2 regions of the Pseudomonas sp. SZ40 genome follow, and region 2 is predicted to be linked to the other one. Evidence: predicted binding sites of a transcription regulator. Region 2 holds the regulator's gene; the other holds the start of a gene.
The links. The regulator sigma-54, encoded in region 2, starts transcription at its own class of promoters, with help from an activator protein. The targets are predictions, from matches to a motif close to ANTGGCATNNANNTTGCTNT.
Positions count from the first base shown of each region.

Region 1 (7,192 bases), on a different contig from region 2:
GTTCATCTCGTAGGCGCGCTGAGTGGTGATCATGTTGACCATCTCCTCGACCACGCTGACGTTGGAGTTTTCCAGGGTGTTCTGCAGGGTCGTACCCAAGCCGTTGAGGCCGGGCGTGCCGACCTGCGGCGCACCGCTGGAGGCGGTCTCCAGGAACAGGTTGTTGCCGATCGCTTCCAGACCCGCCGGGTTGATGAAGTCGGTGATCTGGATGTTGCCGACGATCTGCGGCTGCGGGTTGCCGGTGGTGGTCACCGACGCGGTGCCGTCCTCACCCACGGTGAAGGTACGCACTTCCGGTGGCAGCACGATGGCCGGCTCCAGCGCGAAACCCTGAGACGTCACCACCTGGCCATCGGAGTTCAGGTGAAAGCTGCCGTCACGGGTGTAGGACACCGTGCCATCGGGCATCAGTACCTGAAAGAAGCCGCGGCCGTTGATCGCCATGTCCATCGGCTGCTCGGTGGTCTGCAGGCTACCGGCAGTGAAGATCTTCTGCGTGCCATTGATACGCACACCGGTACCGAGCTGCAGGCCGGAAGGCAGCTGGCTGTCCTGGCTGGACTGACCGCCAGGCTGGCGACGGATCTGGTACAGCAGGTCCTCGAACTCGGCGCGATCGCGCTTGAAGCCCGTGGTGGACACGTTGGCCAGGTTGTTGGAAATGGTCGTCAGGTTCATGTCCTGAGCGGACAGGCCGGTCTTGCTGACCCAAAGTGCCGGAAGCATAGCGTTTCTCCTCGGGCGCCGGATTCATGGCGCCGCGCGTTTGGTTATCAGGTCATTTGCAAGACACGCGCCATGGCGGTGTCATTGTCTTCTGCGGTACGCATCATCTTTACCGACAGCTCGAACTGCCGGGACAGCGCCAGAATCGAGGTCATTTCCTCGACGGCATTGACGTTGCTGGACTCGAGAAAGCCCGAAGTGATCTGCACGGTGGCGTCGGCTTCCGGTGGCTGCGGGCCGTTGAAACGGATCATGCCGTCGCTGCCCTTCTGCATCTGCTTGAGGTCCGGGTTCACCAGCCGCAACCTGTCGACCTCAGCCAACACATTGGGCGCCTCGCCCAGGGCACGGATGCTGATGGTGCCGTCCTGGCCAATCTCGATCTTCTGCTCGGGCGGCACGGCGATCGGCCCGGCATTGCCCATCACCGGCATGCCATTACCGGTGCGCAGCATGCCCATGGCATCCACGTTGAGGCTCGCAGTACGCACATAGGCTTCGGTGCCATCGGGCGACTGCACGGCCAACCAGCCCTTGCCACCAATCGCCACATCCAGATCACGACCGGTTTCCTGCAAGGAGCCAGGCGTGAAATCGGTACCGGGTCGCTCGCTCATGGCGAACACACGGCTAGGCTGCGTTTCTCCAAAAATCGGCATCGAGCGCGCCTGCTCGAAATCGCGGCGAAAACCGCTCGTGGAGATGTTCGCCAGATTGTTGGCGTGGGCACGCTGGGCCAACGTGTTGTTGTGGGCACCAGTCATGGAGACGTACAGCATCTTGTCCATGTTTCCTCCGAGGTGGGGCAACTCGCCCGCGACTCTGACAAGAGCTTAAAAGCAATTCACGTGCCACCAACCACAAAAAATCGCAACCTAATGATTTTATTGGATTTATATAAACGAAACAGGCTCCCGAGGGAGCCTGAAATTTGTCGCTTGGCGAGTTGTTGCCGCTAGCGGCAACGACTCCCTGACGCGGGCATCAACGCAGGTTGATGATCGTCTGCGTGATGGCGCTCTCGGTCTCGATGGTTTTGGCGTTGGCCTGATAGTTGCGCTGGGCAACGATCAGGTTGACCAGCTGATCCGACAGCTCGACGTTGGAATCTTCCAGCGCCCCAGCCTGCAACGACCCCAGGGTGCCGCTTTTTGGCGTGCCGATGACCGGCTCACCAGATGCCGACGATTGAACCCACGCCGTTTTGCCAACCGGTGTAAGCCCCTGCATGTTGGCGAAGTTGGCCAGCACCAGTTGGCCCTGAACTTTGGTCTGGCCATTGGTATAGCGAGCGAACAGAACACCGGTCTCGTCAATTTCCAGGCCCGACAGCTCCCCGGTGCTATAACCGTCCTGCTCGACCTTGGCGACCGCAAACGTACTGTTGTACTGCGAAGACCCACGGAAATCGAACTTCACCGCCCCGCTGGCCGTGGAACCGTTTGCTGCCCAGGTCGTACCCTCGGCATTGGTCGGCGCCGCAGGCACCCAGCCATTCATGCTGAGGGTGCCATCAGGGTTCATCGACAACCCTGTGCTCAGCCTTGCCGGATCGATGGTCTGCAGCTTGCCGGACGAGTCGAAGCTCACCCCTGCCGAAAGCGCCTGAGTACTGGTCGGATCCAGCGGATTACGACCGTCCACCAGAATCTTCACGTCCCAGTTGTTCGCTCCGGTCTTCACGAAGTACTGGGTGAAGGAGTGCGCATTGCCCTGGGCGTCGTAAATATTGACCGAGGTGGAACGGTTGTAGCTGGTCGGATCCGCCGGGTTGAACGAAGCGTTGGCTGCAGTGGTACCCGCCGCAGCCCCCGCCGCATTGGCAGCCGCAAGCTGTGCAGGCGTTGCAGCCGCAGTGGCGGCCGCGATCTCGGCAGGCGTCGGGTTCGGGTTACCCGGCAACAAAGAGCCGTTGAACGCGGTTTGATAGGCGCCGTCATAGGCGCTCTGGCGCAGCACCGGAACGCTCTCGGTCGAGTTCAGGTTGAACGGCTGAGTAATGGTGGACGTAGCCCTCGGCGCCTGGCTAGCCGTTTCCACCTTCAGGTTGCCGATGATGCCGTTCTGCAAATTACCGTTGGCATCCACGCCATAACCCTGCAGGTTATGGCCGAAATTATTGACGATGAAGCCTTCACGATCAGTACCGAAGTAACCGGCACGGGTGTAGCTGATATCGCCATTGTTGCTGGTGCGGAAAAAACCGTTGCCCTGAATGGCCAGATCCAGCGAGTTCTGCGTGTAGTTGATGTTGCCCTGGCTGAACAATTGGGACACATCGCTGAGCAGCACACCGCTACCGATCGGGTTGGAGCCACTGCTGAGCATCGACGAGGCATACAGGTCGGCGAACTCGGCACGCGACTGCTTGAAGCCCGCAGTACCGGCGTTGGCGATGTTGTTACCGGTCACATTGAGGTCACTGGTTGCAGCGCGCAGGCCGCTAAGACCGATATTGAACGACATGAAAAATCTCCTTGCCGAAAGCCCGGCAGTTATAGCCTGTTAATTACTGACCAATGACCTGCACTTGCGAAAGTGGCACATTGCCGACCCCCGCAAGATTGAGCATCAATTCGTTGCCGCCCAGCGTGACGCTGTCGACGTTGGCCGGCAGCAAGGTGTAGAGCCCCTTGGTTTCGTTGCCGTAGGTCGCCTGCGCCTCGAACCTGTAGGTACCCGGTTTCATCACATTGCCGCTGGCATCCTTGCCGTCCCAGATGAAGCTCACGTTGCCAGCCTGCTGCTCACCCAGGTTGATGCGGCTCACCACCGCACCGGCAGTGTCATAAACGTTGACGTACACGTTGCTGCTGCTGGTTGGCAGCACGGCACTGGCCTTGAAGCTTTCACTGGTATCGACCACCGCCTTGTCCACCGGCACGATCACCTTGCGACCGACCAGCGAAGAAGCCTGCAGGGCCTGGGAAGACTGATAGCCGGAGAGAATGGTTTCCATGCTCGAGTTGAGCTTCTCGACGCCCTCAACGGTACTGAACTGCGCCAGCTGGGCGATGAACTCGCCATTGCCCTGAGGCTCAAGCGGGTTCTGGTTGTTCAGCTGCGCCACCAGCAGGTTGAGGAACTGGTCCTTGCCCAGCTCCTTGTTCTGCGTGGTGGAATCCTGCTTGACCTGATACTTGTCCAGTACCGAACTGGAGCTGACGCCATCAACAGTGCTCATCTCTCACTCCCGGCTCACTGACCCAAGGTCAGAACGCGCTGCATCATCTGCTTCGCGGTATTCATCATTTCCACGTTGGTCTGGAAGGCACGACTGGCAGAAATCATGTCCGCCATCTCCTCGACCACGTTGACGTTGGGGTAGTACACGTAGCCCGCTTCGTCGGCGGCCGGGTGGTTAGGCTCGTAACGTGGCATCAGGCTGCTCTGGTCCTCGACGATACCCAGTACCTGAACACCCGCGCCTGACTGATCCTGATCGGCGAACAGCGAACCGTTCTCGCCACCCTGGGCCTGCTGAAACACGGTGGCGAATACCGGATGACGAGCCCGGTAGGTCTGATCGATGCTGGAAGACACCGTTTCGGCGTTGGCGATGTTGCTGGAAATGGTATTCAGGCGAGTGCTCTGGGCACTCATGCCGGTTCCGGCGATGTTGAAAACGCTGGTAAGTGACATATCGGGCTCCTTTATTCACCACGCAGGGCGCTGACGAGCCCTTTGAATTTGCTGTTGAGCAGCGTGAAGCTGGTCTGGAAAGCCACCGAGTTCTCGGCATAGTTGGCCTGCTCGACCTGAGCGTCCACGGTGTTCTGATCGATCGATGGCGCAGTCGGCGTTCGATAAGCCAACGCCGCATCGCCCATTGGCACGCCTTCTGCTGCGATATGCCGGCTATTGGTGGTTTTCAGACCGGAGTTGCCGCTGCCGCTGCTCTTGGCAGCCTGCTGGGCCAACACGGAGGCGAAATCCAGATCTCGCGCCTTGTAGTTGGGGGTATCGGCATTCGCCATGTTATTGGCCAACACCTCGGCACGCTGAGCGCGGAAGCCCAGTGCCTTCTCGTGAATGCCAAGCGCGTTATCGAAGCTGATGCTCATCTCAGGAACCTTTGCCGTATCGGCCAGCCGGTTTTCGTGCAAAGTTCTCAGCAAAGCACGTGCCAATTTATTTTTTATCTTATAAATCAGCTGGATAAGCTAAAACAAAGGGAAGCGGCAGGCGCGGGCGGCAAAGCTTTTCCGCCGATTGGCAAGCTGAGAGCGGCAATTGAACCAGGGCTTGCCGCTTTTCTGACGCGAGGGTGACGGAACACCGTCAGGCGAGGAGAACGAACCGAATGAAAAAAGGAGGCCGGTGGGGCCTCCTTTTCGCTATCGCTGAATCACTTGGCTTTGTAAATGATCCCTGGGCTGCACTGCACCATCTGGTACTTCTCCGGCAAACCATTGAGGGCTTCGGAAGCGCCAAGGAACAGATAACCGCCTGGCTTGAGCATCGCATGGATGCGCGTAAGGATGTCCTTCTTCACATCGGCGGAGAAGTAGATCAGCACGTTGCGGCAAAACACGATGTCGAACTTGCCGAGGCTGGCGTAACTGTCCAGCAGGTTCAGCGGGCGAAACTCGACGCGGCTCTTGATCGCCGGTTTGACCACCCAGCGCCCCGGCCCCTTGGGGTCGAAGTAACGCTGCAGCCGCTCCTGGGCAAGACCGCGGCCCATCGCCAGGCTGTCGTACTCACCGGATTTGCAGTTGTTGAGCATGGTCGGCGAAAGATCAGTGGCCACGATCTGCACACCGGTCTTGAGCTGGCCGATGTTGCTGCGCTCGAACTCATCGATGCTCATCGACAGCGAATAGGGCTCTTGCCCCGACGAACAGGCCGCCGACCAAATTCGCAGGCGCTGCCCAGGGTAGGCCTTGATCAGCTCGGGCAACACTCGATTCTTGAGCACTTCGAACGGATAGGCATCTCGAAACCACAGGGTTTCGTTGGTGGTCATGGCATCGACCACCTGCTCGCGCAGACCACTGCGCGGCTGGGTCTGCATGCGCTGCACCAGTTCGCCCAGGGTCTTGATGCCGTTGGTCTCCATCAGCTTGTTCAGCCGACTGGAAACCAGGTACTGCTTATTGCTACCCAGCACGATGCCACAGGCTTTTTCCAGAAAGATCCGGAACTGTTCGAAATCCAAATTACCTGAAGACACTCGCTGAGCCTCGCCCATCTAAAAAATCGAATGCGGCAGGTAGGCCAAGGCCCACCTGTCGATTTTGCCGCCACCGCCCGTTCAGTGAATCCGGGCAATTCCTGCGTTATGCCGAGTGATCGCTCGACTTGATGCGTTCGACCACGCGAGAGGCCAGATCGTCCGGACGGAATTTCGCCAGAAAATCGTTGGCCCCCACTTTCTTCACCATCGCCTGGTTGAATACACCCGATAGTGAAGTATGCAGGAGAATGTGCAGCTTCTGCATGCGCGGATCGGAGCGGATCGCAGCGGTCAGGGTATAACCGTCCATCTCCGGCATCTCGATATCGGAAATGATCATCAGCAGTTCCTGCTCCGGCACCTTGCCCTCGTCGACCATCGCTCGCAGGAAGTCCAGCGCCTGGCGTCCATCATTCAAGGCGGTGACCTCGACCCCTACCGTCTGCAGACAGCGCATCACCTGCTTACGCGCCACCGACGAATCGTCGACGATCAGCACGTGCTGGCTGACAGCCTTGGTCTGGGTCTCGACATCCACCACGCCGACGGAAATCACCTCGGAAGTCGGCGCCACCTCGGCGAGGATCTTCTCCACGTCGATGATTTCGACCAGTTTGTCATCCAACCGCGTGACCGCCGTCAGATAATGGTCGCGCCCGGTGCCCTTGGGTGGCGGATGGATCTCTTCCCAGTTCATGTTGACGATGCGCTCCACCGAGCGCACCAGGAAGCCCTGCACCTTGGTGTTGTACTCGGTGATGATGACGAAGCTGCCCTGCAGATCACCCAGCGGTCGCTTGCCCGTCGCCATGGACAGGTCAAGGATCGGGATGGTACCGCCGCGGATATTCGCCACACCCCGAACCACCGGGCTCGATTTGGGCATGATGGTGAGTTTCGGGCATTGCAACACCTCCTTCACCTTGAAGACGTTGATCCCGTACAGCTGTGGGCCGTCGAGACGAAACAGCAACAGTTCCAGGCGATTCTGCCCAACCAGCTGAGTACGCTGGTTGACCGAATCCATCACACCGGCCATGTACGGGCTCCCATGATTCCAATTACGCATCTGATTTGGTCAGCGTAGCAGGCGGCACGCGCCTTGCTTCCAACCAGACATGAATGCACAAACGACAATTATTCGACGCGCGATGGCCAAGAGCCTTCGTTGCCTGGCAGTTTTACCTGCTTTGATGGCGCTCGGCTATAGCACGCTGACAACTGCCTCAGTCACCCTGCCCGATCAGCTTATCGGCGAGACCCAGCGCTTTCTTGAGCAGGCAG
Region 1 is NZ_JBQWIF010000024.1:69,863-77,054, forward strand. Features, by position in the region: gene flgG (flagellar basal-body rod protein FlgG) at 1-729, opposite strand, end outside; gene ACT9T4_RS18250 (flagellar basal body rod protein FlgF) at 777-1,517, opposite strand; gene ACT9T4_RS18255 (flagellar hook protein FlgE) at 1,714-3,195, opposite strand; gene flgD (flagellar hook assembly protein FlgD) at 3,239-3,913, opposite strand; gene flgC (flagellar basal body rod protein FlgC) at 3,928-4,371, opposite strand; gene flgB (flagellar basal body rod protein FlgB) at 4,383-4,793, opposite strand; gene cheR (protein-glutamate O-methyltransferase CheR) at 5,078-5,905, opposite strand; gene ACT9T4_RS18280 (chemotaxis protein CheV) at 6,012-6,947, opposite strand; gene flgA (flagellar basal body P-ring formation chaperone FlgA) at 7,027-7,192, shown strand, end outside.
Region 1: flgB (flagellar basal body rod protein FlgB) is a predicted target of sigma-54. The motif match lies at 4,841-4,860, and genes of this name have one in related genera.

Region 2 (7,192 bases):
ATCTGGCAAAAAGCTACAAGGGTCGCCAGGTCGTTCGCGACGTCAGCCTGAGCATCGAAAGCGGGCAGATCGTCGGCCTGCTCGGCCCCAACGGCGCCGGCAAAACCACCTGCTTCTACATGATCGTCGGCCTGGTTCAGGCCGATCAGGGCCGCGTGCTGATCGACGATCTCGACGTCAGCCACCAACCCATGCATGGCCGTGCTCGCGCCGGTATCGGCTACCTGCCTCAGGAAGCCTCGATCTTTCGCAAGCTGAGCGTCTCCGACAACATCATGGCGATCCTGGAAACGCGCAAGGACCTCAACCGTGCGCAGCGTCTGCAGGAGCTGGAAAGCCTGCTGCAGGAATTCCACATCACGCACATCCGCGACAACCTGGGCATGAGCCTCTCGGGTGGCGAACGCCGCCGCGTCGAAATCGCCCGCGCCCTCGCCACCTCGCCGAAATTCATCCTTCTCGATGAGCCCTTCGCCGGCGTCGACCCGATCTCGGTCGGTGACATCAAGCAAATCATTCACCACCTCAAGGCCAAAGGCATTGGCGTGCTGATCACCGACCACAACGTGCGCGAAACCCTGGATATCTGCGAAACCGCCTACATCGTCAGCGATGGTCAACTGATCGCCGAAGGCGATTCCGCTGCGATCCTGGCCAACCAGGTGGTCAAGGAAGTCTATCTGGGCCACGAATTCCGCCTGTAACGAATTTCCCGCCGATGAACGCCCAGCGCCCGCTACCCACGACAGGGTCGTAATGAAATGGTAACGGGCTCTAGGCAAAGCACTCGGATTCAGGCATATAATTTGCTTCCTAGTGGCGCTTTGGCGCCCTGTCGTGGATCGCGCACAGACGCCAGATAAGGTCTGCAATGAAACCATCGCTAGTCCTGAAAATGGGCCAGCAGCTGACGATGACACCGCAGCTGCAACAAGCCATTCGCCTGCTCCAACTGTCCACGCTGGATCTGCAACAGGAGATCCAGGAGGCACTGGAGTCGAACCCGATGCTCGAGCGTCAGGAAGAAGGCGACGACTTCGACAATTCGGACCCCATGGCCGACGGCGCGGAAAGCGCACCCACGGCGGCCGCTCAGGAAGAGAAATTTCAGGAACCAACTTTCCAGGAAAACACCCAGACCGTCGACAATCTGGAAGAAGGCGAATGGGGCGAGCGAATCCCCAGCGAACTGCCGGTCGACACGGCCTGGGAAGACGTCTATCAGACCAGCGCCAGCAGCCTGCCAAGCAATGATGACGACGAGTGGGACTTCACCACTCGCACCTCTGCCGGCGAGAGCCTGCAGAGTCACATGCTCTGGCAACTCAACCTGGCACCTATGTCCGACAAGGACCGCCTCATCGCAGTGACGCTGATCGACTGCATCAATGGTCAGGGCTACCTCGAGGAAACCCTCGAAGAAATCACCGACGCCTTCGACCCCGAACTCGATGTCGAGCTCGATGAAGTCGAAGCCGTGCTGCACCGCATCCAGCAGTTCGAGCCTTCCGGCATCGCCGCCCGCGACCTGCGCGAGTGCCTGCTTCTGCAACTGCGCCAACTGCCGGCCAATACCCCCTGGCTGAGCGAGGCCCAGCGCCTCACCAGTGACTACCTCGACCTGCTCGGCAGCCGCGACTACAGCCAGCTGATGCGCCGCATGAAGCTCAAGGAAGACGAGCTGCGCCCGGTCATCGAGCTGATTCAGAGCCTCAACCCGCGCCCCGGTTCGCAGATCGAATCGAGCGAGCCCGAGTACGTGGTGCCTGACGTGATCGTGCGCAAGCACAACGATCGCTGGCTGGTGGAACTCAACCAGGAGGCCATGCCTCGCCTGCGCGTCAACGCGCAGTACGCAGGTTTCGTGAAGCGCGCCGACTCCAGCGCCGACAACACCTTCATGCGCAATCAGTTGCAGGAAGCACGCTGGTTCATCAAGAGCCTGCAGAGCCGCAACGAAACCCTGATGAAGGTCGCGACGCAGATCGTCGAACACCAGCGCGGCTTCCTCGACTACGGCGACGAAGCCATGAAGCCGTTGGTACTGCACGACATCGCCGAAGCGGTGGGCATGCACGAGTCGACCATCTCGCGTGTCACCACCCAGAAGTACATGCATACACCGCGTGGCATTTACGAGCTGAAATACTTCTTCTCCAGCCACGTCAGCACCTCCGAAGGCGGCGAATGTTCGTCCACCGCGATCCGCGCGATCATCAAGAAACTGGTCGCCGCGGAAAATGCGAAAAAGCCATTGAGCGATAGCAAGATCGCTGGTTTACTGGAAGCACAGGGCATTCAAGTGGCGCGCCGCACAGTCGCCAAGTACCGTGAATCGCTCGGTATAGCGCCTTCGAGCGAACGCAAACGACTGATGTGAGCGGCCTTGTAGTAGAGCCCCAGTGTTCCTGCGGCAGGTGTATAGCCTGCCACTCACACACGGCAACAAGGAGAAGCGGTATGCAAGTCAACATCAGTGGGCACCAGCTGGATGTGACAGACGCACTACGCAGCTACATCGAGGAAAAGCTCGGACGTCTCGAGCGGCACTTCGACAAGATCACCAATGTGCAGGTCATCCTGGAGGTCGAGAAGCTCAAGCAGAAAGTCGAAGCCACCTTGCACATCGCCGGAGGCGAAGTGGTGGCCAATGCCGAGCATGAAGACATGTACGCCGCCATCGATCTACTGACCGACAAACTTGACCGCCAACTCATCAAGCACAAGGAAAAACAGCTCGACCGCCAGCAGGGCGCAATGGCCCGCTGACCTCGTCCTTCTCCTATGATCCGACTTGAAAATATCCTGACCCCCGGCCGTTCCCTCGTGAACGTGCCGGGCGGCAGTAAAAAGCGTGTACTCGAACAGATAGCTGCCGTGATCGCGCGCGACCTGCCCGATCTCGATGGCCAGACCATCTATGAAAGCCTGATCGCCCGGGAGAAACTCGGCTCGACCGGTTTCGGCAATGGCATCGCCATTCCTCATTGCCGCTTGCCCGGATGCAGTTCACCGATCAGTGCGCTGCTGAAACTCGACGCCGCGGTGGATTTCGACGCAATCGATGGCGCCCCTGTCGATTTGCTGTTCGTGCTGCTGGTTCCCGAAGCAGCGACCGATGAGCACCTGGAACTGCTGCGCCAGATCGCCAGCATGTTCGACCGCGAGGACGTTCGCGAGCGACTGCGCCAGGCTCAGGACAGTCAATCGCTGTACCAGACCGTAGTGAACGTGCAGAACGGCCAATAGCCCTACACAGGATGAGCCCATGCGCCTGATCATCGTCAGCGGCCGTTCCGGCTCGGGCAAGAGCACCGCTCTCGACGTGCTCGAGGACAACGGTTTCTATTGCATCGACAATCTGCCTGCCGGCCTGCTTCCCGAGCTGGCCGAACGGGCGTTGCTGCACACCGAGCTGTTGCACCCGCAAGTGGCGGTGTCGATAGACGCACGCAACCTGCCCAGCCAGCTCAAGCGTTTCTCCGAACTGCTCGACGAAGTGCGCGGCCGCAATATCCGCTGCGATGTTCTTTACCTGGATGCCAGCGAAGAAACGCTGCTCAAGCGCTTTTCGGAGACGCGCAGGCGTCATCCGCTGACCAACGACCAGCGCTCGCTGGCCGAGGCCATGGTCGACGAGACCAAGCTGCTGAGCCCGATCATCGACCGTGCCGACCTCAAGATCGATACCACTCACCTGAATCTCTACCAACTGCGCGACACCCTCAAGCTGCGCCTGCTCAACCAGCCTGAGCCGGGCACCGCCTACCTGATCGAGTCCTTCGGTTTCAAACGGGGGATGCCAGTGGATGCGGACCTGGTGTTCGACGTGCGCTGCCTGCCCAACCCCTACTGGAAGCCCGAGCTGCGTGACTTCACGGGCCTCGAACAGCCGGTGGAGGAATACCTCGCAGCCCAAGAGGACGTCCAGGACATGTACCAGGACATCTTCGCCTACCTGCACAAATGGCTGCCGCGCTTCGCTGCCAGCAATCGCTCCTACGTCACCGTTGCGATCGGCTGCACCGGTGGCCATCATCGTTCGGTGTATCTCGCCAACCGCCTGGGCCACGCCCTCAAACCGCTGCTGAAGAACGTTCAGATCCGCCACCGCGACCTCAGTTAAGGAATTGCCGCGATGCCCGCCCGTGAAATCACCATCATCAACAAACTCGGCCTGCATGCGCGTGCCGCCGCCAAGTTCGTCGGAGTCGCAGGGCGCTTTCCCTGCCAGGTGAAAATCGGGCGCAGCGTCGATAGCCTGGTGGACGGCAAGAGCATCATGGCGGTGATGATGCTCGCCGCCGGCAAGGGCACCACCGTGCATCTGGCGACCGAGGGCGAACGGGAAGAGGAAGCCCTGCAGGCGCTGATCGATTTGATCAACAACTACTTCGACGAAGGCGAGTAACCGCTCTCAGACGCTCAGGGCATTGCCCAGAACCAGCATCAGCACGAACCCCGATGCGAACCCCAGCGAGGCCGGCGGCACGTCAGCGCGCCGATACAGCTTGGGAATGATCTCGCGCAGCACCACGAAGAGCATCGCTCCCGCGGCCATCGCCAGCCCCCAGGGCAGCAGCTGCAGCGACGCACCGGCCAGCCAGGCCGAAAGCACGGCGAACAGCGGCTCTACCAACCCGGACGCCGCACCGCAGAAGACCGCCTTGTAGCGCGACATGCCCGCCCCGGCCAGCACCAAGGCAATGATCAGCCCCTCGGGCACGTCCTGCAACGCAATCCCCAGCGTCAAACCGTCGGCATTCGCCAGATTGGCTGCAGCCGCCACGCCGACCGCCATGCCCTCCGGCACGTTGTGCAACACGATGGCGATGACGAACAGCCAGACGCTCGACCCGACGCCCTGATTTACCCGCGCTCGCGATGTACGGGACAACCCGTGGCCCAGCACCCATAAGGCGCCAGCACCCAGTACCACTGCCGCGGCGACCAGCAATGAGCCCTGACTGCTGGTCAGGCCCTGCTCGTCAGCCAGCTGAAAAGCCGGCGGCAGTAGTGAGAAAAGACTGGCAGCGAGCATCATGCCCCCGCCCAAACCCAGCATGGCCGTGTACGAACGTGCCGAAATGCTGCGCATGAAAATGACCGGCAAGGCGCCCAGAGCCGTGCCAAGAGCGCACAGCATGCCACCTTGCCAGGCATACCACAGAGCCGGCGAAAGCCGGCTCTGCAAACCACTCCAGACCTTGAGGGCGAGAATGGTCCCGCCGCCAACGAGCAGCATCAGGCCCAGTGCATAGCGAAAGGAACGGCCATTGGCCGCAATCAACTCGTGCAGCGGGCTCATAGGCACACTCGATGTGGGCTCATGGGCATGCGATCAGGCCAGAGCGGCCTGATAGCGGCGTGCGACTTCGGCCCAATCGATGACGTTGTAGAACGCACCGATGTATTCGGGACGACGGTTCTGATAACGCAGGTAGTAGGCATGCTCCCACACGTCCAGACCGAGGATCGGCGTGTTGCCGTTCATCAGCGGGCTGTCCTGGTTACCGGTGCTCTCGACCACCAGTTTCTTCTGCGGCGTCACGCTGAGCCAGGCCCAGCCACTGCCGAAGCGGGTCAGTGCGGCTTTGGTGAAGGCTTCCTTGAAAGCCTCCAGACCACCCAGCTGGCTGTCGATGGCGGTTTTCAGTTCGCCTTGAGGCTCGCCACCACCGCTGGTGCTCATCACGGTCCAGAACAGCGAGTGGTTGGCATGTCCACCACCGTTGTTGATCACCGCAGCGCGCTTGTCTTCCGGCACGTCCTTGAGGCGAGTCAGCAGCTCTTCGACCGGCAGCTCGCCGAGCGAGTTGCCTTCCAGGGCAGCGTTGAGGTTGTTGACGTAGGTCTGGTGGTGCTTGCTGTGATGGATTTCCATGGTTTGCGCATCGATGTGCGGCTCCAGGGCATCGTAGGCGTAAGGCAGAGCAGGCAGGCTATACGGCATGGTTTTCACTCCTCTAATGGTACTGACGAACGACAGACGCTGGGCGTTCTGCCGGTGAAGCATCGCCAGGCGCATGGGCGCCCAACAATCGATCCGTACGGGGGTAGGCCCCGTGCTCGGCGACAAAGTTCAACAGACTGGTGTAGGTTCGGCCGCTGTGATTGAGTGCGGCCTGGCGCAAGGACGGCGACAGATGCTCACTGTCCATGCAGCGCAACAGGTGTTCATGGCAGGCACAGAGGTGCTCCGCGGAGCCTTCCGGATGACCGATCATCAGTTGCAGATCGGCCAGGTTGTGCTGAGAAACGACGAAAGCCGCCACCGCAGCATCGGCATCCCGCCAGCGCTCGAACAGCACTTGAGCAAGCGCCAGCGCTTGCAGATACTGTTCCCGCGCCTCGACCCAGGAACCCTCGGCGAAGTAGCGGTTACCCGCCTGGATGAGTCGCTTCCACTGCTCCATGGATTGCCTCCTCGCCCTGAGACGAAAATGCGCAGGCCAGATGACCTGCGCGGCGGTTTCAACGATTACAGACCACCTTCGGTAAGGCGTTCCGGGTTGAGCAACTGCTCCAGTTCGGCACGCCCCAGATCGGTCATTTCCTCGGCCACGTCGATGATCGGCCGGCCTTCGCGATACGCCTTCTTGGCGATTTCCGCCGCCTTCTGATAACCGATCAGCGGGTTCAGCGCCGTTACCAGAATCGGGTTGCGGCCTAGTGCTTCCTTGAGCTTCGGCTCGTTGACCTTGAAGCTGGCGATGGCACGATCCGCCAGCAGGCGGCTGGCATTGGCCAGCAACTCGATGCTGCCGAGCAGATTGTGAGCGATCACCGGCAACATCACGTTCAGCTCGAAATTCCCGGACTGCCCCGCCACCGCGATGGTGGTGTCATTGCCGATGACCTGAGCCGCGACCATGGCGGTGGCTTCCGGGATCACCGGATTGACCTTGCCCGGCATAATCGAGGAACCAGGCTGCAGCGCTTCGAGTTCGATCTCACTGAGGCCGGCCAGTGGGCCGGAGTTCATCCAGCGCAGATCGTTGGCGATCTTCATCAACGACACTGCCGTGGTCTTCAGTTGCCCGGACAGCGCCACCGCTGTGTCCTGAGAGCCGATCAGCGCGAAGAAGTTGGTGCCGGGGGTGAATTGCCGACCTGTCAGCGCATTGAGCTCCTGACAGAATAGTTCGGAAAATCGCGGATGCGCGTTGATGCCGGTACCGACCGCTGTACC
Region 2 is NZ_JBQWIF010000004.1:199,722-206,913, forward strand. Features, by position in the region: gene lptB (LPS export ABC transporter ATP-binding protein) at 1-704, shown strand, start outside; gene ACT9T4_RS05980 (RNA polymerase factor sigma-54) at 872-2,380, shown strand; gene hpf (ribosome hibernation-promoting factor, HPF/YfiA family) at 2,461-2,769, shown strand; gene ptsN (PTS IIA-like nitrogen regulatory protein PtsN) at 2,785-3,249, shown strand; gene rapZ (RNase adapter RapZ) at 3,269-4,126, shown strand; gene ACT9T4_RS06000 (HPr family phosphocarrier protein) at 4,139-4,411, shown strand; gene ACT9T4_RS06005 (ZIP family metal transporter) at 4,418-5,308, opposite strand; gene ACT9T4_RS06010 (superoxide dismutase) at 5,342-5,953, opposite strand; gene ACT9T4_RS06015 (DUF2753 family protein) at 5,967-6,416, opposite strand; gene ACT9T4_RS06020 (class II fumarate hydratase) at 6,482-7,192, opposite strand, start outside.